Regions from separate parts of the Methylomonas sp. HYX-M1 genome, predicted to be linked through region 2. Evidence: riboswitches for the same ligand, from Rfam matches in the RefSeq annotation. Region 2 holds a riboswitch; the other holds the start of a gene.

Region 1 (12,346 bases), 150 kb from region 2:
AAGGCTCCAAGCCTTTCGATGGATGGGCGGTCAATGTCCGGTGCTTGGAAGGTATAGATTTGGACTCGATTCCCATCAAAAAAGTGTATGGAAGTAACATCAAACATCACGCATACCGTGACGCTCGCTCCGGTTAGCTTGGCGTTAGGCGGAATCCAACACCAGCGGAGTTGTCTGCAATGGAAAATCGAGTCAACCTAGGCAAGGCGGCCCCGGATTTATATCAAGCTGTTGTCGCTATTGATCGTCTAGCAAATGAATACGCCGCATCTGCTGGAATTACTGAAGGGCTCGCGCACTTGTTGAGGCTTCGTGCATCTCAACTCAATCAGTGTGCGTTCTGTATCAGGCTTCACACTCGAGATGCACTGGCTTGCGGCGAGTCCAACGACCGCATCAGCATCTTACCAGCATGGCGCGAAACGCAATATTTTACTGAGAAAGAACGCGCGGCCCTCGCGCTTACCGAGGCGGTGACGCTAGTTGCTGAGGGGCAGGTTCCCGAGTCCGTATACAACGAAGCTGCAGCCGTTCTGTCAACTGAAGAAATTGCGGCAGTCGAGTGGCTCGGTGTCGTGATCAATGCTTGGAACCGGATTGCGATCCCAAGTCGTTATCCAGTCCGGTAAGGTGGGCACGATTTAGGCCCACCCGGCACTCACGGCCCATGGTGGGCAAATTGCCCACCATGGGCCTGAATTAACCAGAGCTTCCTTACTGTAATGTTATGGCACGCGACGCGTACCCTTGGCTGCCGATATTGCAGCTTTATGACGATACAATGCCGGTCGCCCGACCAATTCCCGTTATCATGTCCGCTCTTCGTTCAGATCTGTTCCGCAACATGCTTAATGCCGCCCAACTAAAATCCCTGTCGGTGTTCGCGATATTCGCGATCGTCGGTTTCGGTCCGATTTCTCCCGGTTGTTTAATCGGCATGTTTGTCGTGGCCAAGCGTCCGGACTGGTTTCGCCGGCTAGTGCGGGGCATCTACGACTATCCGCACGATATAGATTTCGTAACTGCCGCCGAAACCCGCGGAGCGCGAATCAAAACCTTCGCCAGTCTGGCGACGCTGTTCGTGATCGACATCGCGCCGGTACCGGTCACACCGGTGGTCGCCTTTGCGATCATCCTGAGCCGGCCGCGCTGGTTTTACCGGACGGTCAGGCGAATTTACGGACAAGCCATTTGATGATGCCTGGAGGGTGTTCATTTCCGGCCGGCTCGGCCTGCTGCCTTTACTCTGAAAGTCACTAGGCGGCCGCCCAAAACACTAGCGACAGAACAGCGTCGACTTTCATTTGCCGGGGCGATTGCCATGCCTTCATGATCGTTAGATAAACGTTGCCAGGCGGCCGATCAGAACGAACGGTCAAAACTAAAAAGACAGGATAGAAACACGCTATGCTGGCCGGCGATCAGCTCGTCCCGCCCGCCGTATCTGAAAAAGCCGCCTTGGCTGCCGGAGGAGTCGTCATAGCGATATTCGCTACGCAAGGCTATCGCGGCCGAATCCAACGGGATTTTGTATTCCAGGGTTGCGGTGACGGATTTGATCAACTGGCGATTGCCGGTCAGGCGGCCGTCGCCGTCCCAGTAAATTTCCGGACGCAGCGCCACACTCCAGGGGCCATCGACATGCCAGCGGCTGAACAAGGCCGACCCCATCCACAACACTTGTTTGCCGGCTTGCTCTACCACCCGCTCGGTACCCACGTCGTAGGCCAAGGCCACCGTCACGTCCTCGCCGGACCACTGTACGATCGAATCGGAAAAATAGCGCCAGTTGGCGGTATCGGTTTGTTTCTGTTCCGGGCCGGCAAACAGGTTTTGGGTCAGTTTCCAGCCGGGCGCAAATTGCCAGGCCAGTTGCCCGGCATATTTGGGCTGATCGCTGCGGTAGGCCAGATAGTCGTAGTCGCTGACCAGGTACAAACTGACGCTCAAATCCCGGGCAACGGCGTATTGACCGCCCATGCCGATCAGCAAATAAGGCGAATAATCGGCTATCCAGGAACGGGTGTAGTTGAAATTATCCTTGGCATAGAGCGACTCGAAACCGATAAAGCTGTTCATCAAGCCCGCAGTCAAGCTCAAACCGTTGCCGATCGGCGCCAGATAACTGACATTGGCGCGCGACAGATAACGCAGAATACTGTAGCCGGGCAAACGGTCGCTGCCCGGCACCTGGCCGTCGGTGTCGTAACCGGCATGAGCGCCAATATCCACGCCCCAGCGCGAGTTTTCCGAAGCCAATTTCCTTAGGTAAAACATACCCATATTCGGGCTGAATGCGTTCAAGCGCATCGTCGTCGCCTTGCTGCGAAAGGCCAACCGGTCGCCGCTCTGAAACGCGTTGGCGTAACTCAAATCGATGGCGGCACCCATTTGCCAGTCCCCGGCAACGGCGGTTGGGACAGTGGCTGCCAGCATCAGCAAGGTGGTCATACCGATTGGAGCCCGCTTGAAACGCATATTCACGAACTTGTTCCCGTGCTCACGATTTGCCGACCCGATCCAGCGCCAGATTCAATTGCAACACGTTGACCCTGGGTTCGCCGAATACGCCCCATTGCCGGCCTTCGCTATGGGCTGCGATCAACTCCCGAATTTTGCTCTCATCGATTTTTCGCCGCTTGGCAATGCGTTGGACTTGGTATTGCGCCGCCGCCGGACTGATATGCGGATCCAGGCCGCTGGCGGAAGCGGTGACCAGATCGACCGGGATCGGTAAGTGATTACCGGGATCGACGTCCTTCAATGCCCGAATCCTGGCGGCAACGGCTTCGCTCAAGGCCGGATTGGTCGGCCCCAGGTTGGAACCGCCGGAGGCGGCGGCGTTGTAAGGATAGTTTGCGGTGGCCGACGGCCGGCTCCAAAAGTATTGCGGATCGCTGAAGCTTTGCCCGATCAGGCTTGAACCGACCACCTCGCCTTGGGAATTTTTGATCAGACTGCCGTTGGCTTGCTCGGCAAATACGGTTTGGGCGACCAGGGTCACCAAGGCCGGATAAACAACGCCGGTGGCCAGGGTCAATAACAGCAGCATCAGCGCCGCGGGTCGTAAATAATTGGACATGTTCGCTCCTTACACCCAATTCATAGCAACCAAAAATAAATCGATTGCCTTGATGCCGATGAACGGCACGATCAAGCCGCCGACGCCGTAGACCAGCAAGTTGTTGTGCAGCAGTTGCTCGGCGCCGACCGGGCGGTATTTGATGCCTTTCAAGGCCAACGGAATCAGGGCGATGATGATCAAGGCATTGAATATCACCGCCGACAATATGGCACTGGCCGGCGTGGCCAGGTGCATCACGTTCAGCACGTTCAATACCGGATAAGTCGTCGCGAACGCGGCCGGAATGATGGCGAAATATTTGGCGACGTCGTTGGCGATGCTGAAGGTGGTCAGCGCGCCGCGGGTCATCAGCATCTGCTTGCCGGTTTCGACGATTTCGATCAGCTTGGTCGGATTGGAATCCAGATCGACCATGTTGCCGGCCTCCTTGGCGGCCTGGGTGCCGCTGTTCATCGCCACCGCCACGTCTGCTTGCGCCAGCGCCGGGGCGTCGTTGGTGCCGTCGCCGGTCATCGCCACCAGGCGGCCTTCGGCCTGGTGCTGGCGGATCAGCGCCAACTTGGCCTCGGGGGTGGCTTCAGCCAGAAAATCGTCGACGCCGGCTTCGGCGGCAATCGCCGCGGCGGTCAGCCGGTTGTCGCCGGTTATCATGATGGTCTTGATGCCCATTTGCCGCAATTCGATGAAGCGCTCCTTGATGCCGCCCTTGACGATGTCTTTCAGCTCGATCACGCCCAGAGCCTTGTCGCCTTCCGCCACCACCAACGGCGTGCTGCCGCGCCGAGCCACGTCGTCGACCAGGGTTTTCAGTTCGGCCGGCCATTTGCCGCCTTGGGTTTCGATGTGCTGGCGGATGGAATCGGCCGCGCCCTTGCGGATATGTCGGCACGGCTCGCCCGGTTTGTTGGGGTCGCCTGGCAAATTCACGCCGCTCATCCGGGTTTGGGCGCTGAAATGGACGAAGGTGGCGCCCAGAGAATGGATGTCGCGTTCGCGCAAACCGTACTTTTGCTTGGCCAGTATCACCACGCTGCGGCCCTCCGGGGTTTCGTCGGCCAGCGAGGCCAGTTGCGCGGCATCGGCCAAAACCGCCTCCTTGACGCCCTTGACCGGAAAGAAGCCGGAAGCTTGGCGGTTGCCCAGCGTGATGGTGCCGGTTTTATCGAGCAGCAATACATCGACGTCGCCGGCGGCTTCGACCGCGCGGCCGGAAGTAGCGATGACGTTTTTTTGCATCATCCGGCCGATACCGGCCACGCCGATGGCCGACAACAGGCCGCCGATGGTGGTCGGGATCAGGCAGACCAGCAATGCCACCAATACCGTGACGCTGATCGGGCGGCCGCTGCCGGCGGTTTCTACGCTGTAAATGGAAAACGGCAGCAAGCTGACGACCGCCATTAAAAACACCAGCGTCAAGGCCACCAACAAAATGGTCAGGGCGATTTCGTTCGGGGTTTTTTGGCGCTTGGCGCTTTCCACCATGCCGATCATCCGATCCAGAAAGCTTTCGCCGGGGTTGGTGGAAATGCGCACCACCAGCCAGTCGGACAGCACGCGGGTGCCGCCGGTCACCGAACTGAAGTCGCCGCCGGACTCGCGGATCACCGGGGCCGATTCGCCGGTAATCGCACTTTCGTCGACCGAGGCCACGCCTTCGATGACGTCGCCGTCACCGGGTACGAAGTCGCCGGCTTCGATCAGCACCACATCGCCCCTGCGCAAACTGGAGCCGGCGACTTTGCTGTAGTTGCTGCCGTATTTCGCTTCATCCAGCTTTTTGGCGGCAATGTCGCGCTTGGCGCTACGTAAAAACGCGGCTTGGGCTTTGCTGCGGCCTTCGGCGACCGCTTCGGCGAAATTGGCGAACAGCACGGTGAACCACAGCCATAGCGTAATCGCCAGACTGAAGCCGGCCGGTTCCTCGCCGCCGCCGTTCCAGGCTTGCAGCCACAATACGCTGGTCAGGATGCTGCCGAGATAAACCACGAACATCACCGGATTTTGCCATTGCCGGCGTGGCGTCAGTTTGGCAAAAGCACCGATAATCGCTTGTTGCAGGATTTGCGGGTCCATCAAGGACGTTGAAACGGGTTTGCTGGTCATGGAATGTCCCATCGCTTGTTAGTGTTGGCTGAGCATTTGTAAATGTTCGACGATCGGACCCAGGGCCAGTGCCGGCACGAAGGTCAAGGCGCCAACCATCAGCACGGTGATTATCAGCAACACCGCAAACAAGGGCGTATGCGTCGGCAGGGTGCCGGGACCGACCGGTACCGTCTTTTTGGCCGCCAACGAGCCGGCAATCGCCAGCACCGGAACCATCAGCCAATAGCGGGAGAACAGCATCGCCAACCCCAGCCAGAGGTTATAAAACGGCACGTTGGCCGACAAGCCGCCAAAGGCGCTGCCGTTGTTGTTGCCGGCCGACGACCAGGCGTAGAGCACTTCGCTGAAGCCGTGGGCACCGGGGTTGAAGATCGAGGCCTTGCCGGCGTCCAGCATCAGGCTCAATGCCGTGCCGCCCAGCACCATCAAGGGCGGGATCAAGATGACGATGGCGGCCATTTTCATCTCGAAGGCTTCGATCTTTTTGCCCAGGTACTCCGGGGTGCGGCCTATCATCAGGCCGGCGATGAACACGGCGACGATGGCAAACACGATCATGCCGTATAGGCCGGAGCCGACGCCGCCGAAAATCACCTCGCCGAGTTGCATCAGCCACATCGGCGCCAAACCGCCGAGCGGCGTGTAGGAATCGTGCATCGAGTTGACCGAGCCGTTCGAAGCAGCCGTCGTCGCTACCGCCCACAATCCGGAATTGACGATGCCGAAGCGGGTTTCCTTGCCTTCCATATTGCCGCCAGCTTGTTGCGCGCCGATACTTTGATCGATGCCCAACGCCGTCAGGGCCGGATTGCCGCGTTGTTCTGCCGGCACCGTGACGCACACCAAGGCGACGAACACCAAAGTCATCGCCGCCAAAATCGCCCAGCCCTGGCGGGTGTCGCCGACCATGAGCCCGAAGCTATAACACAGCGCCGCCGGGATCAGCAGGATCGCCAGCATTTCCAGGAAATTGGACAGCGGTGTCGGGTTTTCATACGGATGGGCGGAGTTGACGCTAAAGAAACCGCCACCGTTAGTGCCCAATTGCTTAATGGCGATTTGCGAGGCGGCAGGACCCAAGGCCAGGGTTTGTTTAGTCGGTTTGCCAGTTTGATTCTCCTCACCCCTACCCTCTCCAGCAGGAGAGGGAGCTAAACCCATAGACTTCGCATCAACCGTATTGTTCGAGGTTTCCAACAAGCTTACAGTCTGATACGGGTTGAAGGTTTGCACCACGCCCTGGCCGACCAGCACTAGGGCCAACACGAACGACAACGGCAGCAGGATATACAAGGTACTGCGGGTCAAATCGACCCAGAAATTGCCTATGCCCCGGGCGTTGCGGCGAGTGAAGCCGCGAATCAACGCGACCAATACCGCCATGCCGCTGGCCGCCGACAAAAAATTTTGCACACCCAACCCCAACATTTGCGTCAGATAGCTCATCGTGCTTTCCCCGCCGTAGCCTTGCCAGTTGGTATTGCTGGCAAAGCTGACCGCGGTATTGAAGGCCGAATCCGGGGGCACCGCCGGCAAGGCTTGCGGATTCAACGGCAGCACGTCTTGAAAGCGTTGCAACAGATAGACAGCCAGCAAGCCGAACAGGTTGAAGGCCAAGGCCGCCCAGGCATACTGCTGCCAGCGCATGTCTTGCTCGGGATCGACCCCGCTCAGACGGTAACACAGCCGCTCGACCCCGGCGAACCAGCGGTTCAATCCGACCGACTCGTCCTGGTAAACTCGCGCCATATAACTGCCCAGCGGTTTGGCTAGTGCAATCAACGCGATCAGATAACTAGCGATTTGCAAAAAACCCGGTCCGTTCATCAGAATTTCTCCGGGTAAAACAGCGCGACCAGCAGATAGACAAACACGGCCAAGGCCAGCCCGCCGCTTAACAGATAAATCCAGCTCATGCTTGCTCCCCGAGTGCGCCGCATCCCGTTACTAAAAATACACTAGCGATGAAGAAGACCGCCGTTAACAATAAATAGAGGACATCCATCGGATTCTCCTAATCACAAGATTGAAAGCTTTAACGGATGGTCAATATAAGGATTAGCCGATAAAAATGTCGTAAAAAAATGAACGACGGTTGTAAAGAACAGATAAAAGTTTCAGCGCCCCAGCTGCTGAACCGACGCAGCGCCCATGGTAAAAAATGCCGCAAACCCAAGGTATTGGGGGCAAAGGTTGATTAACGAATTGTCCAGCCAATAATTAAGGGGTGTGAAATTACCGACGTGAATGCGATCAAAGGCTGCTGCGCGTGCAATCGAGCGGTGTCCGAAATACCCGACATCCTTATCACTATCACACACACCAGGAGCGGCAGGTTCAAGCAGATAACGCCTTGATTTTAACTCCGCAAAACATTCCAACAGAACGTTGCGATGAATTTGGCCGGGGTAAGCCGGTCTGCCGGGTTAGGTTGCAGTGTCGGAATAATAACTGCGCCCTGTTAGGCATCTTCGACAAAACTAGGGAATTGAGCATTAGCGCCTTGGACCGCCGAGCCGAACAGGTCTGAATGCCGCCGATTCAGGCAACCAATCGCTTGGAAACCCGGACGCGTTAGGAACTACAGATGCCGGCGCTCAGGCAAGACTGCAACTCGGATTGGCCAAGCCATCGCCCTATCCGGCATCCAGGGTAAGGCTTTTGAAAAGTACTTCCTTGCAAACCCTCAAAACTTGCCTTTGTCTTGTTGATACTCCGGATGGTAAGGCCCGGCGGGAAGACCCTTTGGCGGTTGGAACGCCATGAAATTGGCTTGCCTGGCCAATGGCAAATAATCGGTGATCAGGGCATTGATTGCCGCTGAAATCGCCATCGCGATAGGATCGCTGCCACCGGAACTCTGTGCATAAGTTTGCTGGTTATGCCAAAGCACGGTGCCGGTCCTGGTGTCTTTTAGGACATATTCCATTTCCACTACGACCGACGATGCCAGTACCAAATACTTGGTACTCCAATCCCTGATCGTCACCAACAGCACCGCGTCGGCGCCGAACAGGTCGTAGAAGCGTTCGGCCGGTAATAAGTGAATATGTCCCGCTTCTACCAGCCCGAAATCGCGCAGAATCATGTCGGTCAAATACACCGGAAACACGTAATAGCCGCGTTCGGCCAGCGGTTGAGTGATAGTGGTGATGAAAACTGAATTGGCGGTTACTTCCGGCGACTCGTTGACCACCGGCACCACCACGATCGAACGGGGCGGATGTGCATAAAACGCGTCCAAATTAAGATGCTGCGGCGCGACGCACGCTTGCAACAGGCAGACGATTAACAGACTAAACCCAATTCTCATGGCGCGGCCCGCTGTTGCGTGGGAAGTACGGCGGTTTCGCTGTTCGGCTCCGGCGTTTTTCCCTGCTGCTGAATTTTCTCGATCAATTTGTTCATCAACGCCGTGGATTCCGGATACAGCGTGCGTTCTTTCTGAAAGTAGGCGATGGCGCTGGCTTTATCGCCGCGGGTGTACAATAAAAAACCGTAGTCGGCATACACACCCGGCGGCACGCGGCGCTGATGCTGCTCGGCTGCAGTAATCGTATCGCGCAAATAGGCATCGGTATGCTGACTGTTATTGTCGACATAGCGTTCGTAGAGACTGCTTTCGTAGTCCCCCCAATAAAACAAGCCTTGCGGCGCGCAGCCGGAAAGCGCCAACAGCATGGCGATTCCAATAGCGGACTCGCCAACATACCTTGTCCCGAGACGGTTAAGCATCATCCGCTTCCCTACTTTGAAAGGTTTACGGCTGGGCTTTGCCGCGTGCTTCCAAGGTACTGACCACGTTGTTGATCATATTCACAATGGCCGCATCGATGGCCTTGCCTTCCAGCGTCGAATCAAAGCCTGCCGTGCCGCCAAATCCCAGCGTCGCGGTCGAGGAGATCGACGCTTCGCCGCTGCCTTCCTGGCTATAGAACACTTGGCCGGTTTTAGGATCGACCAAGCGCAACACCACCCGCGCCCGCGCCCGTTGGGTTTTTTCCTTACCGATCAGCCAGACACCACCGGTGGTATCGCGGCCCAACTCCACCACCGAGCCCATGATCAAGGCATCGACGCCGAGCAGATTTTGTTTGAATTCCGGTTCGCTCTTGCCCATCAATTCGGCTTCGGATTTGAGTTTACTGATGTCCTGCCGCTCCACGACATTGAAATGCTGAGTTGCCATCAGATGGCGCGACAACAAATCGGCCGCCTGCTTGCCAATCCGATCGCCGGATTGATCGGTAAACAAGCCGCTGCCATAGACCGATTCGTTGGTAAAGCGGGACACCGCCACCGTCAGGCGGCTGGCTTGCGGCAACGGTGCAAAGGCCACTTGCGGGCCGCGGTCTTCGACGGCTTCATGGATGTCTCGACTTACACAACCGGTAAAGCTGATCAATGAGGCTGTCAATACCAGTGCGAAGGCATATTTCATACGGTTACCTTTGGAGTCAGTGGCTAGCACAAAAGCCAGCCGGGTAAATAACATGCATCTAAAACGGTTTAATAGCTAGCGTGTGAATCGCCATACTTTCAATTCGGCAGTAAAAAGCCGGACTACCAAAAATGACGTTAACGACGTCGAATTCGGCATTCCGGCTTTCCGAATTTAGGGACCCGCGACTTTCCGTCTCTACCTCACGATAGGTTTAGCTGCTCGTGTTTTGTGATTTCTACCACAAAGTTATTGGGTATTCTACTGAGTGTTTTTATCTACATCTAATGACAGTGGTTTTCTGAAACTAGCCAATTTCGACATGCGGATAGCCGCTATTTGGCAAATGATCCGGTCACTTATGGCCGAAAAATAGCATCGCTAGCCATGCCAAACGAATAACCGTATCGAATCACCCCACATCGCCCAAATAATCGTTCTTGCCGATTTCTAACCCGTTATGTCGCAGAATGGCATAGGTGATTGTGACGTGGAAATAAATATTTGGCAGCACGAAGTCTGTCAGGTAGGTTAAGCCGGTAAAGGTCGATGTCCGGTCATGCCTGGGTAGCAATATGGTATTGGCTTCAGCACCATCAATTTGCTCAGCCGTAAACGAATGGATATGTGCCAGCGTTTTATCAACGCGCTCGATCAACTCAAGAAGAGAGTTTTCAACATCGTCAAATTTGGGCGGTTCTTGTCCGGCTAATCGGGAAACGGCACCCTTGGCGACATCGCTGGCAATCTGCACTTGGCGCTTCAATGGGTACATATCGGGATATAGACGTGCGTTGATCAACACCGATGGATCAATCTTCTTAACCTCCGCATAATCGGACGCTTTTTCCAAAATCTGTCGTAATTGCGTCAGACTGCGAATGATCGGGGAAACTGTAATAACGTACATCGACAAAGACATCTGAAGGCTCCTGAGCGGGTGAATCATTCAAGCGCGTAGTGTAAGCCGCTTTATCAAAACGCGCGACAACATGCGAAATCGCATTTGGCTGCCTTGAGGTTAAACTACAGCGCATGACTTTTATTGAGATTTGCTATGGCCGAACAAAAGCCCGTCGGTAAAAAACACGCCAGCAGCACAAGCCAACCGTGCTTATACACCTTGCATATCGAGCTACGGCCCAGTGAAATACGTCCGCCGGTATGGCGAAGGCTGGAAGTCGATGGCCGTGTCAGCTTGGCGAAACTCCACCACTTTATTCAGGCTGCCTTTGGCTGGAGTGACTATCACTTACACCAATTTAAAATTCGGGACCAAATCTACGCGCTACCCGATCCCGAAGATGACCTGGGACTGTTGGACGAGCGCAAAGCCTATCTGAATCGCTTGCTGGCCACCAACGACACCATGCTCTATCGCTATGATCTGGGCGATAACTGGGAACATCTGGTCACCGTGGAAGACATTCGAAAAAATTTAGATAACGATCCCAAAGGTGGCGCCTGGGTGTTGGATGGGGCACGCGCCTGCCCACCGGAAGATGTCGGCGGCCCTGAGGGTTATGCCGATTTTCTGGAAGTATTGCAGGAAGGACCGGATTCTGAAGAAGCCGCATATTTACGTGCATGGGCTGATGGCGAATTTGACCCGGAGCGATTTGATCGGCGATTGGCTAACGCGGCAATCATGCGGATTTTGTTTAACCGGTGGGGCGGCAAATAACAACTTCTGATGTTTGCCGAGCAGTTATCTCCCGACACCTTTCAGATTTCATGGTTTGCTCGAGTTTGAAAATCACTGGGTAGCCTATGAGTCGGGAAACCTTGGCAACACGGCCAATGTCACATGTGATAATGAATGAAGGATGACCCAAGCAATGAAAAAAATAGTTTCCCTGTTGTCGGGACTTTGGCTGGCCGGATGTAGCGTGATGGGCATTAGAAATGCGCCGGAGCCCGAATACCAAGTCCTGTTGCGGGATGGCGAGTTCGAAATACGCGCTTACCCCTCCCTATTGGTGGCCGAAACCCTCGCCGCCGCCGACTACCCGGAAGCGGGTAGTATCGGTTTCAAGCGGCTGGCCGGCTATATTTTCGGCGGCAATACCCGTCGAGAAAAAGTGGTGATGACCACGCCGGTGCTTCGCGAAGCAGAAGGCGAAGAAATTGCAATGACCGCGCCGGTGCTGCAACAAACCGACGGGCGACTGTGGCGCATGTCATTCGTCATGCCCGCGGGCTATAGCCTGGAGACCTTGCCGATTCCGCTCGACACCCACGTCGAGTTGCATCAGCTACCGGCAAAAAAAGTGGCCGTTCTGCAATACAGCGGATCGCTGAGCGAAGGAGCCATTACCCGCAACAGTCAAAAATTGCTGGAATGGCTAAACCAACAATCATTCAAGCCGATTTCTTCAGCACGCTCAGCAGCCTACGATCCGCCGTGGACATTACCCATGCTGCGCCGCAACGAAATTCATGTCGACATTGAATAAGCCGCTATGCCTTCATTGTTTGCTGGTTGCCCACGGCAGTAAGCTCGAATCAAGAAATCAGAACACTTGAGGCGTTGCTGCGCGAAATGAAGCTTGCATTGGCAAACGACGCGATTGTGCTTTTTTCCCAATCGCCAAACCCACAATCGAGGAGCTGTTTTGTGTGTGATGGGGGACGGTTTTACCCTTTCGACGTTGCTGAAGCAAGCGCCGCAGCGGTTTATCAATTTTGGATCACCAGCTTGAAGCTCTCCG
Region 2 (12,346 bases):
CTTTAGTTTCGGCTACCACTTCCGGAACGCTCGTGTTACCGGCTTTAGGCGCGGTCGCGGCGGAGGCGCAAGGATAATTCAAGAAATTGATGCCCATTTGCGCTTTGGTACCGGAACCGTCGGTACGGGTGCAAACGTGCACGCGATGGCCGGTGAAACCGGTCGGTTTATACGCGGCGCTGGCATTGGCGAAGACGTTGGAGGTGCCGATTTTCAGGTCTTGCCAGCTATCGATTTTGCCGGTCAGGATGCTGGCGATTTGATCGCGGGTCAGGCTGGGCATACAGGCTTCTGTTTCCGAACCCACGCAGGCGTTGCCGACGCCGAACTGGGCTTCTTGCAGCGCGTTGCGGAATTTCAAGGTAGCGCCTATGCCGAATACTTGGCCGCCGGCGGATTCGACGTTCAGGAAGTTCACGTCGCTTGCGCTGATTGCCTCGAATCCGCTGGGGGTGTTAACACCGCGGAATTGTTCCGGGTCGACGTCGGAGATACCGAAATCCGGCACCTTGGATTGATACTGGCCGACGGTAGTTTCGGAATAAGTACAGGTAGAGGTACTCAACACGCCGGCAGCCGGCGCCGGAGACGGTACGCTACAAATGCTGGGGTCTACGTTCAAAAATTGGATGCTCGCACTGGCGCCTTTGGCTTCGGCGATGATGGGCGATACGCCGAACGCAGAACCGCCTTTGCTGCGTTTGTAAATCATCAAATTGGTTTTGCCGCCGGCCAGACCGACCAATTGCGGGTTCAGCGGGTTCAAACTACACAGGTAAGCGTCCTGGTCTTTACCCGAACCGTTGTCTTTGAATTTAAACACCGGTTTGGTGCTGTCGCACAAGCGCTCGGCAGCGGTTACCGTGGTGCTGGTAGACAAATGCTCGATGTACTCCAAGGCCGCGGAGGCGCCGGACAAATAAATTTCGTAGGTGTTGGCCGGAGTGACAACCACTTTGCCGTTGCCATCCAGAGTAACGTCGGCTTGCGCCGCACCGCCAAACAAGGCAGCTGCAACCGCAGCGCCCAATACTACGTTTTTCATGACTTTTCTCACTATGAAAGTTTTGAAGGTAGGAAAGCGGCCATTCCCCGCTGTTTGGGGAATGGCTTCAGGCAATTACGCGTTGGCTTTGCGGCGAGCGCCCAGCAGGCCCAGCAGGCCGGTACCGAACAACCAGACCGCGCCTGGGACCGGCACGGCGGCAGGTGCTTCGAAGGTCAGGCTGTTGCCGGCCAAAGTCCATCTTTGCACAAAGGTGCTGGTGAGGTTGTCGCCCGGATTGACTACGATGTCCATCACACCCAATTGAAAGGCCACAGATTCGCCATAAGCCACTTGCGGATCTTGGATCCAGCTACCCCAAATGGAGTCGGCATAGCCGTGCTGACCGGTCATCGGCGAATCGGTGTCCAACGACAATTTGGTATCGTTCAAGTTGCGGTCTTGTACTAAACCGGCATTCACATCGATCGCGTGCCCTTCGATGGCGGATGCAACACTAGAACCCCAGAAAATGCCGTAGTCTTCGCCGGCGGTCGGGTACAGCGGTCCGTCCATGGTGATGGCTGCGCCCAAACCTACCGAGTTACCGACCGCAACCACGTATTTGATTACACTGGTGTTGGCGCCGGTAATGAAATTTTGCCAATTCGGATCGTTGCTAAGATCGTAATTCAACGCGTAAGACGTATTGAACTGGTTAGCCACCAATTCGTCGTAAGTAATACCGGTATCCAACGTGAAGGTTTTACCGGTGGTCCAGTCGTAAGCTGACAAATACGCTTCGTTGTTACCGCCGTCGTAGTACATGACGCTAGCGTTCGCTGCGCCGGCACCTGCCAGCATCGCCATCGCTACCGCCAATTTTGTAAATTTGAACATTGCTATTTCCTCATGTTTGAAAAAGTCGTAGACACGAGGTGACAGTTCAGCCGTCTTGCCGGGCAAGACCTGTAACTTTCCGTCCCCGCCTCGCGGCGGGTTTGGCTTTTACACACTCCTTAAATCGCGGGCCGAATTATCTAACAGATAAACAACGCGGCCTTTCCCCGCTACCATAAAACGAACCGCATCCAACCTACTCCCTACCTCTTCCCTCGCCCTACCCCGGACGTGCCATCCCTATTCCCTTGCCGACTCTCCCTGCACTCGGCAAATGCCTTACATCCGGCGCTGCAACAGCGCTTGGTGTTTGCGCATATTTTTCCAGAGCAAATGAGAGCTTTCAGTTACAAGTGGATTAACGTTGTGTAAAACGTAATACATTGCCGACGCCGATGGTAAGAATGGAACCGAACAGCACGAGATCGAATCGAAATTAGTTTGCCATTTGCCCCAAAGTAGATCATCATACCGGGCATTCGCACCATTACTGTGCGCTTACGCCGCTTGGAGACCGTATGACTACTCGCACCGCTTATGTCGCAATCGCGCTTGCCACTGCCGCCGGCTGGCCGCTGTCCGCCGCCGCAGATGAATTGAACGGTGCTGATACCGCGTGGATTTTAACGGCCTCCGGCTTGGTGTTGTTTATGACGGTGCCGGGACTGGCCCTGTTTTACGGCGGCCTAGTTCGCACCAAAAACGTGCTTTCGGTGTTGATGCACTGTTTTGCCGTGACCGCATTGGTCTCGGTAATCTGGCTGTTCGCCGGTTACAGCTTGGCGCTCAGCGACGGCGGTAGCTGGAATTCGCTGATAGGCGGCTTATCGCGCCTGACCCTGTTGAACATGAACGCCGACACGCTAAAAGATAATCTGCCGGAAACCGTATTTTGCATGTATCACCTGACCTTCGCGATTTTCGCGCCGGCACTGATCGTCGGGGGCATCGCCGAAAGGATGAGGTTTTCCAGCCTGTTATGGTTCGTCGGCCTGTGGGAGCTGTTGATCTACGTGCCGGTCTGTCATTGGATTTGGGGCGGCGGCTGGCTGGCCAAATTGGGCGTGATGGACTTTGCCGGCGGCATCGTGGTGCACGTGGCCGGCGGTACCGGCGCGTTGATTGGCGCGATGATGCTGGGCGCTCGCCGCGGCTTTCCGCGTGTGCCGATGCCGCCGCACAACCTGACCATGACCGCTACCGGTGCCGGCATCCTTTGGGTAGGCTGGCACGGCTTCAGCGCCGGCAGCGCCTTGATGGCCAACGGCGCCGCCGGTGTAGCGATGCTGTCCACCCACATGAGCGCGGCGGCCGGCTCGCTGGCCTGGATGGCCAGCGAATGGCTGCGGTTCGGCAAACCCAGCGGCCTGGGCTTGATTACCGGCATGGTCGCCGGGCTGGGCATGATCGCTCCCTCCGCCGGCTTCATCTCACCTTTGGGCGGCTTGCTGGTCGGCGCCTTGGCCGGCGGTTTGTGTTTTCTGACGCTTCATATGATCAAACGCCGCTTCGCGATAGACGACACCCTGGACGTATTCGCGATTCACGGCGTCGGCGGCATCGTCGGTTCTTTATTGACCGCCGTGCTGACCCACGAGGCCTTAGGCGGCATCGGCATACTCAGCGAAAACGGCATCGCCGGCCAACTGACCGTGCAAGCGATTGCGGTCGCTAGCGTGCTGATCTGGAGCGCCGGCATCAGTTTTTTGATTTTGAAAGGGCTGGACATGACTCTGGGGCTGCGGGTATCCGCCAACGAGGAGACTGAAGGTTTGGACATTTCCCAGCACAACGAACAAGGCTACAACTTTTAGTCTCCGTTCCGACCCGCCGAAATCGCACTATCGACCGAATGGCGCCAGCCTGCTCGCTTCCGCGCGGGGATGGCCGACTGTCAACGCTTTTCGCCATAGCTAATGGAGTCTGCATGAAATTAATCACCGCCATTATTAAACCGTTTAAAACCGAGGAAGTCCGGGATGCCTTGTCGCAAATCGGCGTATTAGGCCTGACCTTGAGCGACGTGCGCGGATTCGGACGGCAAAAAGGCCACACCGAACTATACCGCGGCGCCGAGTACCGCGTGGATTTCGTCCCCAAAACCAAGCTTGAACTGGCCGTACCCGACGATATGGTGGAACGCGCGGTCGAAGCCATCCTCAAATCGGCCCGAACCGGCAAAATCGGCGACGGCAAAATTTTCGTGACCACCATCGAGCAAAGCGTGCGCATTCGCACCGGCGAAACCGGCGAAGACGCCATTTAGCCAGGCATTCGGCAAGCACATTGATATTGATTCGATATTACTATTAAGTTACAGTGAACGCCGAATTCGGAGACGACTCATGAAATACCGCTTGAAAGTATTGTTATCCGCCGCCCTCAGCCTAGCGCTAGGCCATACGGCCGCCGCCGATGACGACGCCGCCGGCAATCTGGTTAGGGCGCAGCCTTGTGTCAACGGGGAAAACATCGACGACTTGTTGAAACAAAAAGCCCGCCACAGCCAACGGGACTTGGGCTGGCATGTGTATTCGTCCGACGACGGGCTGGAAGTCGAACGTGCTTACATGGTCAGTAAAGCCATGGAAATTCGCTATCGGTGGCGCGTCACCGCCGACGGCCAAGTGTTTCCGGCCAACAAACGCGCCGAGGAGCTGTGTTCCTGATGTAAGCACTGCAAGTGCCGCCAAGAAACGCACTCATCGGCAAAACCGTTATCTCGCATGTGGGGTCGCAAATGAAAGCCAAAATCCCGCCGATCGGCATCCGCCGTTGCAACCGCCGCGCCCGGGTAGTAAATGCTGCCCTAAGCGCACCCATGATTGCCTTGGAGCTATTGCTTTGGCCTTGGCGACTATTCAAGCTGCTGAATTTGCTGGTACACGGGCTGGGCCATGCGTTTGCACTGTCGCTCGCCACCCGCTCGTCGCGCTACTTGAGCCGCACGGTCATCCTGGAAAACATTCCCGCCGACAAACTTATTCTCGGCCTACTGCCCGGCGGCAACCTTACGCAGGGTGTATCGCAAACGCCGCACATCGAACTGGACAAGCTGACGGCATGGCAATGCAGACTGGGCGCTGCCGGCGGCATCGCCGCGAACTTGAGCGGGTTGACGGCTGCGGTTCTGCGACAGCCGGAGATATTGGACGTCTCGCCGTTGCCACTCGTTGCCGACCTGTATGTGCTGACCTGTTTTTACGCTACCGCACTGTTGGCGATGTGTTCGTGGCCGGACATCCGGGCCATGCTCTACGGCCGGGCCGCCGCACTGGCTTGTGGTCCGGCCTTCGCCGTGCGTTACGGATTGGATCCCGAAGATAAATCGTCGCCGCAGCTGGTTTCCGACCGGCTACGGGAACTGGTGGAAATTCTGGCCCGGGAAGCCTCGACCCGCGGCGGCCAATCCGGCGGCTTTTCCATCATCGTCAAGCGTTTGGATGCCTTGTCCGTCATTTTCGACAAAGCGGTCAAGGGCAAACGCGAAGACATCGTCAAAGTGGTTTGCCGGAAAATGTCGGCGCTGCTGACCAAAGCCCGCCGCGAAGGCTACGGCAAAGCCGGCGATTTCGAAGCAATCCTGCTGCATTTGCGCTATGCCACCGGCGGCGCAACCCATTGGCACAACGCCCAACCGCATTGGTACGAACATTTCGCGCAAATGACTCAGCACAAGGTTGTGAATGGCTGCTTGCACAACGTCAACGGCGAGGTGTTCAACATGATTGCCCACAACGGCGACATGGACGGCGTGCATTTGGATTTGACCCTGAACGCCAAACCGTTCCGGCACTATTTCAGCCAGATGGAAGCGCGCGCGATATTTATGGCGGCGATGCCGGTCACCACCTCCCAAGGCAACTCCGACTCGCGCAGCGTAGCTGAATGGCTAGACTTTCATTTCACTCAAGGCCTGGCGTACAAAGCCCTGCGCTATGCCTATTTCACGGCCGGCCTGGATTACAACCGCGACATCGTCGCCGGTAAATTCAACCTAAACCCGTTACTGCACTGGGCCGAAGAGATCGACATCGAATTGAACAAACTGGGCAGCCAAAACCCTGAGCGCTGTCTGAAACCCGCCGCCCAATCGCTTGCCGACCTGAAAGATTGCCACAAGCAACGCCTACGCGAGATATTGCGGACACGCGCCCACGGCGTGGTTGCCGCCGACCTGCTCGACCAGTTCATCGCCCGCTTCGAAACCGCGTTTTATCATCACGACCTGACCTATGTGATGCGTCTGGCGTCGCGCGACCTGGTCGGCGAATTCGCCTTGATGGTGTGCAGCACCTTGGAACCGCGCTTGGGCGTGTTCTCGCTGACGCAAGCGTTTTCGATCGGTTACAACCGCAGCCGCAACGAAATCTTCGGCAGCGCCGAACCGCAGGGCGTCACCAGCGCGCTCCAGCACGGCCACGCCGACGACGATGCGCTGCAAATTTATTTGCAAGACGGTCAGTTCGCCACTGTGGAATACCGGCCGCAACCCGGCCAAGATCCGATCCGCATTTACGACCGGGCCCAAGCCGACGCCGATTTGGAGCTGTCCCCGGTCATTGCGGCCGGCACCGTCCTGAATGCACCGGCTCACGCCGAGTTCTGCCATTGGTTCGCCGTCAACGGCAACCCGAAAATCGACCGTCACACCCGGCACGAGGTCAACCCGACCGAAGACGTCGGCAAAGACATCAAAGACATCCCCTACGTGTTGCGGCGAATCAGGGAATCCTTCACCCCGCAAGGGGAAAACTGGGACACCATGCAACATTTTGCCGACTTGCTGCTCGAACGCCTGCAAGACGAAACGCGCGAACCGGACAAGCACGATCTGGTGTTGTTCGGCGTCGACTTCAATCAGGATTTGGTGCAGGAATTCAGTCTGGCCCTCCATTCCATATTGCCGGGTCTACGCATTCGGGCGGAAAACTCCGGCAACGTGTTGAAGGAAATGAAACGCACCCGCCGCGAAGGTATCGGCCGCTACAGCCCGCAAACCCTGTTTTTGGGGGTCAGCAATTCGGCGCAAACCCAATCGACCTTGGCCGCTATTCGTAAGGCACGCGAATGGGCCGGCGCGGAACGCTGCTTCGTGCTGAGTCAATGTTTTTTAAACTCCATGACCCAAGCGCTGGGCCAAGGCTTCCACCCCGAAGACCCCTTATTGCCCAACACCTTCGTCAATTTGAGCCATTGGGCGCCGGACGGCAGTTGCGGCCGACGTCGTTCGGAAGCGGCCACCTTGATTCCGGTCGCCACTCACGCGGTCCTGACCGAAATCTTGCTGCATTTGGCGCAAAGGGTACTGGAAACCCGGCAGGCGCTGCAGCAACAAGGCGATAGGGTAGGACTGAAAAAACCGGAAATACGCCACGACTTGCAACTGGCCGATTTGGAAGCCTTCCGCAATTTTCAAATCGTGGTCTATGAGGTGGAAATCGCCAACCGGGTGGGCCGCAATGCCGCCGGACAGCCGATAGACTCGCCGGACCGCGCAGCACTGGAGCACGAAGCCAAGGCCCGCGCCGAAAACACCATCGAGTTCGTGCGCGCCTATGCCCTGTTCGCCGCCTATATCGCTATCGCCACGGTATTCGGTATTCCGGTGTTCGCGCTGCTCAGCGCGCCGTTGCAAACCGTACCCGGCATCGCCACCGTCGCCCACGTCCTGGACGCCGTGCTGTTCTTGTTCGCGTTGTGGTTGATCCATTGCGGCATCCGCTATTGGCAAGGCCGGCCGCTGTGGGAACGCATCGGCGCCCGCGCCGAGCTGTATATCGACCGACGTTACATCGCCCGGATGATAGAACGCTACAACGCCACCTTGTTTGCCAACGCCCCGGCCTTCATCACGCCGTTTTTTTATTGGGCGGATACGGTACAGGACGCGCTGCATCGTTTCGGCATCCGCGCTCATCGCGGCGTGGTGACGATACACCGCACTCCGGACGAACGCATGGGCGTGGAAGAAGCCAACAACGCCTCGGAAGAAAATATGGTATTCGCCCAGATCGGCGGCATCCGCTTCAACGGCGGCCAACCGCAATCGCGCGATAAAGTGCGTTCCGGCTCGTATTACATGAACAAGGACGCCCGCGATTGGGAAGCCCGGCCTTACCAACTGGTGCTGTCGGACAATTTAGAGTCCTTGCGCCGCCAATACGACGGGCGGTTGTCGCCGGAAGTACTGCGACTGGTCAACCGGCGTCTGATCGATTTGTGCGACGGCCTGATCGTGGAATTCGTGTTGGGCGAACGGCGCAAGGCCTTGGTAAACCGCGCCATTTGGGACGTCATTCGCTGGATACCCGGCGCCATGCTGCTGTATCAAGCCTTGCTGGGCATGGGCATCGACTTGATGAATCTGACCGGCGAAGCCGATACCGCCAATCAGGCACAAATCCAATCGACCAAACACCCGGTATCGCCCATGGATTTTCACGTGCAAACCATGGCGCCGCGCCAGGCCTTGCTGTCGTTCAACCAGGAAATGCCATGCCGGGCCCACCAAGCGCTCGGCGTGGTCACGCTGGGCGGCAACGATACTTTGACCATCGCCCTCAGCCCCTTGTCCGGCGGCGTGCACGACTTGCCGGCTAAATTGCATTTACACCCCGGCGCGGGCCGCGACAAGGGCACGCTAGTCGACCTGCCCAAATTCCGCAAAGGCGGCAAATTCGTGGCAGTGTTGGGCCATGTGGCCGGCGAGGAACATTTGCTGATCCGCAATCAGCAAACGGCTTGCCGCCTGGCCATACCCACCGCCCTGCTGGACGGCGCGCAACGCCGGTTTTTGCACGATCACTTGACCCACCACAACGATGCCTGGGCCAACGTGGCATAAGACCCGGGCGCAGCAAGCCGGCGCCCGCACACTGACTTAACCGTAGGGAGAACAGCATCGTGTTGCCTATCGTCGTGACTATCGCCGTGATTCTGGCTGTTTTATTGCTGAATGCCGAACAAAGACCGAAAAATCATCGGGAAAAACTGGTTGTCCGGCTGATTTTATTCAGCGTACTGTTTTTATCCACATTGTGTTTGCTGGCTGAAAGCATCATTCCCGCCGGCGTTCAGGTCGGCGCAGCAGCTTTCGTCGCAGCATTCCTGGTTTTCAGAACCCTGCTGGCCTCGTTCTGGGGCAAGGTGTTCTTTCAATCACTGCTGATCTTGCTACTGTTTTGGTGCGGATACCTTTATACCGTCACGCAACTACCGTACGGCGAGCAACCGTTCGCGACCCTCGCAGTCAACCGGCCCAAACCTCTCGAAATCGACAAACTCAAACAACAATGGCTGCTGGGTTTGCCGCTGCAATCCGAAGCCGTTGTTCCGGCCACTGCCCAAACCGCCGCACTGCCGACACCCGGCAAGCCGGAGCGCAGTGCCCTGAGCTGGCAAGCCTTGTGGCCGTTGATGGAAAAAGACGCCCGAATTCGCGAAGTGCTGCAAAACCTTAGGGAAAAACAACAACAGGATTTGACCGCGTTCGACAATCAATTGAACGCCACCTCTGTCGCCAGCACCGCGATGCGCCGCCACGCGCTGGACAAGGAAAACGTGGACGATTTGTTGAAGGAAAACGCCATCTCCAAGGCCCGTTACAAAACCCTGCTGGAAACCTGGAGCCTTTTGGACCGCGACGAACAGGCGTTTAGCGAACGCCAGGACGAAGAACGCTTTCACGTCCTGTTGCAACTGGTCACCGATACCGAAGTTGACGAATCGCACAAAGTGGAATTCATCGACTACATGGTCAAACATTTCGCCGGCGACATTCGCCTTTTCAAACCGTTGATCAGCGTTTACGACCGTCTGGATGAAGAATATCCGCGCCATAAGCGCTTGAACCAAGCTTTCCTGGATTTATATCTGGCCAAGCGGGAAGCGGTCTTGCGCGGCATAAGGGCGATGGGCAAGCCGGCATTGCAACCCTTGCTGGATTACCGCAACAAAACCTTGCCGACCATCGGCTATTCCCAAGCCCGACTGGACGATTTCATCGAACGGCAATTCGGCGTCAAAGTACGCACGCTGTACCAAACGGCGCCGGCGCAAGCAGTGGCGGATTTTTTGAACCGGAAAAAGTATCCGGACATCGACCTGTTTTCCGGGCCGTCCTTCGAACAAGACTACATACGCCGAACCTTACGCCAATTGCAAGCCGAAAACCGCCCGCCCGAAGCCGGCGAGGTGTTGTTGGGACTGGATCCAGTGCAATGGCAAAATCTGCGCACCGCTCTGACCGGCCGCTATTCCGAGCAATTGGATAAGCTGCTGATAGCGCCCGATCCCGCCGTGCGAGCCAATCTGGCCTGGCAATTGGCCTATTTGAAAAACCCTTACCATATGCCGTTGGTGCTGGAGCTAATGCGCGACCAAAACCCGGAAGTCCGCCGCCTGGCCGCCATTGCCGCCGGCAATTTCGCCATACGCGACACCCAGGGTTCCAGCGATCCCAAATTCACCGAAATTATCCGCATGCTGCAAAACTACCGCAGCAATTCCGATGCATTCGGCCGTGCTTGGGCCGTCACGGCGCTGGCCAATATCGGCGACAAACAAAAAGCCTTGTACGTCATCGATTTGATTTTGAACGACGGCACCGCCAGCCAATCCGTGGTCGGCGACTCGGCACCGACCTGGCATGCAGAAGACAAACAAGCCTTGGCCGGGTTGGTCGACACCTTGAAACACACCCCGGAAGAACTGCTGGTCAAAACCCAGGCGCTCAACACCTTGCTGGCCTTGGAATCCCCGGAAGCCCTGGACGTATTGTTGCACTATCTGATGCACGTCTACCAAGCCCACGACAGCCGACCGAGCATCTGGCGCTATCTGGCGCCGCATCTGAGCTTGCCGCAAGCGGCGGAAAACGTCGAGGACGTCGTCTCCTACCTGGCACAAACCCAAGGGCAAGGCCATAGCCAATTCCACAAACGGCAATTGAAAGCGCTCAACGGCTATTTACAACAGGCTTACGAACAGCACCGCAGCGGCGAATTCTTTCAGCTGCTGAATTTTCTGCGCGCTTTCGATCACGACGAATATCAACTTTACTTGCGACAAACCGGCGAACACATCCGCATCATGCGCGCCATCGAATACCTAACCGCCAGCGTGCCGTTCTGGCTGGTCTGTTGGCCGCTGAATCTATTAATCGCGTTGTTCGTCAGTTACCTGATTTTGCCCTGGCTGAAACTGGAACCGGTCCGGGTCGGCCACAGCGGTAACAACCGCGCCAATCCGGCCGCCTTCGGCAGCGCGGCCACCGCCAAGGCGCCGGCAATCGTGCCGATCAAAATTGCTTCCGGCTCGGGAGACGAACATGAAGCCAAACACGCTTAACCATCCCGGAAGGATTTGCTGGCCGGCTCTGCTTGCGGTCGTTGCGCTGGCGGGGCCCATCGCCGCCCTGCTCCCGGCTTGCGCGAAATTGGGCCCGGATTTCGAGCCGCCTATTGCCGAGGTTTCGCAAAACTGGCTGGACGGCAACCATCCGGCCCTGAAGCGCGGCGAATTTCGCAACTGGTGGCAGCTGTTTCAAGATCCGGTGCTGGACGGCTTGATCGAAACCGCCTACGGCCAAAACCTGGACTTACGGGCCGCGGCCATTAGAATTTTGGAGTCGCGCGCCAAACTGGGCATCGCCAAAGGCCAGCTGTTTCCGCAAAAACAAGAACTCAACCTGGGTTTGTTCCATAACCAACACAGCGGCAACGAACCCAATTTCACCACTTTCGACCGCTATTACACCTCGTTCGGCTTCGGCCTGGACGCACTATGGGAAGTGGATCTGTGGGGCAAATTCCGCCGCGGCATCGAATCGTCCGAGGCCATGCTGGCGGTATCCGAACTGGACTACGACGACATCCTGGTCAGCTTGACAGCCGAGGTCGCGGCTCGGTACACGCAAATTCGCACCTTCGAACAACGCTTGCGGTTGGCGCAAAACAACGTGGACTTGCAACAAGGCAGTCTGCGCATTGCCGAAGCCCAATACCGTAACGGCATCGCTACCGAGCTGGACGTGCAGCAGGCCAAATCGCTGCTGCATGCCACCAAGTCGTTATTGACCTCCTTGCACAGCGGCTTGCGGCAAGCGCAAAACGCGCTGGCGGTATTGTTGGGCTTGCCGCCGGATCGACTGTCCGAGCGACTCAACGCCCCCGGCGAGATTCCGCGCGCGCCGGCCGAAGTCGTGGTTGGCATTCCGGCCGACATGGTACGGCGCCGTCCGGACATTCGCCGCGAGGAAATGCGGGCGGCCGCGCAAAGCGCGATGATAGGGGTGACCAAAGCCGACCTGTTCCCACGTCTGTCGCTGCAAGGCAGCATAGGCGCGCTGGCCGGCTCCACCCAGGGCGTAGACGCTTTCGACGTGTTGGGCTCGCAAGCCATGGCCGCCAAAATCGGCCCGACCATCACCTGGCCGATACTGCAATACGGCAGGCTGAA

What was found. A riboswitch is a leader RNA that binds a small molecule or an ion and turns the genes downstream of it on or off. The one in region 2 is predicted to bind cyclic di-GMP.
Region 1: linked by a shared signal. The riboswitch ahead of AB0A83_RS07905 (CsgG/HfaB family protein) and the one ahead of AB0A83_RS07305 (PEP-CTERM sorting domain-containing protein) in region 2 are both predicted to bind cyclic di-GMP.

The regions. Positions count from the first base shown of each region.
Region 1 covers NZ_CP160405.1:1,708,851-1,721,196, reverse strand. Annotated here, with positions in the region: gene AB0A83_RS07955 (GFA family protein) at 1-137, shown strand, start outside; gene AB0A83_RS07950 (carboxymuconolactone decarboxylase family protein) at 180-629, shown strand; gene AB0A83_RS07945 (hypothetical protein) at 845-1,195, shown strand; gene AB0A83_RS07940 (outer membrane beta-barrel protein) at 1,363-2,478, opposite strand; gene kdpC (potassium-transporting ATPase subunit KdpC) at 2,501-3,082, opposite strand; gene kdpB (potassium-transporting ATPase subunit KdpB) at 3,092-5,191, opposite strand; gene kdpA (potassium-transporting ATPase subunit KdpA) at 5,210-7,021, opposite strand; gene AB0A83_RS07920 (potassium-transporting ATPase subunit F) at 7,021-7,110, opposite strand; gene AB0A83_RS07915 (GNA1162 family protein) at 7,881-8,507, opposite strand; gene AB0A83_RS07910 (DUF4810 domain-containing protein) at 8,504-8,875, opposite strand; gene AB0A83_RS07905 (CsgG/HfaB family protein) at 8,955-9,635, opposite strand; cyclic di-GMP riboswitch class I at 9,787-9,864, opposite strand; gene AB0A83_RS07900 (DUF1993 family protein) at 10,048-10,557, opposite strand; gene AB0A83_RS07895 (plasmid pRiA4b ORF-3 family protein) at 10,693-11,319, shown strand; gene AB0A83_RS07890 (heme-binding protein) at 11,474-12,091, shown strand; gene AB0A83_RS07885 (hypothetical protein) at 12,073-12,346, opposite strand, start outside.
Region 2 covers NZ_CP160405.1:1,562,040-1,574,385, reverse strand. Annotated here, with positions in the region: gene AB0A83_RS07310 (hypothetical protein) at 1-1,045, opposite strand, end outside; gene AB0A83_RS07305 (PEP-CTERM sorting domain-containing protein) at 1,121-1,885, opposite strand; cyclic di-GMP riboswitch class I at 1,923-2,001, opposite strand; gene AB0A83_RS07300 (ammonium transporter) at 2,404-3,699, shown strand; gene AB0A83_RS07295 (P-II family nitrogen regulator) at 3,813-4,151, shown strand; gene AB0A83_RS07290 (hypothetical protein) at 4,231-4,554, shown strand; gene AB0A83_RS07285 (hypothetical protein) at 4,626-8,732, shown strand; gene AB0A83_RS07280 (HEAT repeat domain-containing protein) at 8,792-11,236, shown strand; gene AB0A83_RS07275 (efflux transporter outer membrane subunit) at 11,217-12,346, shown strand, end outside.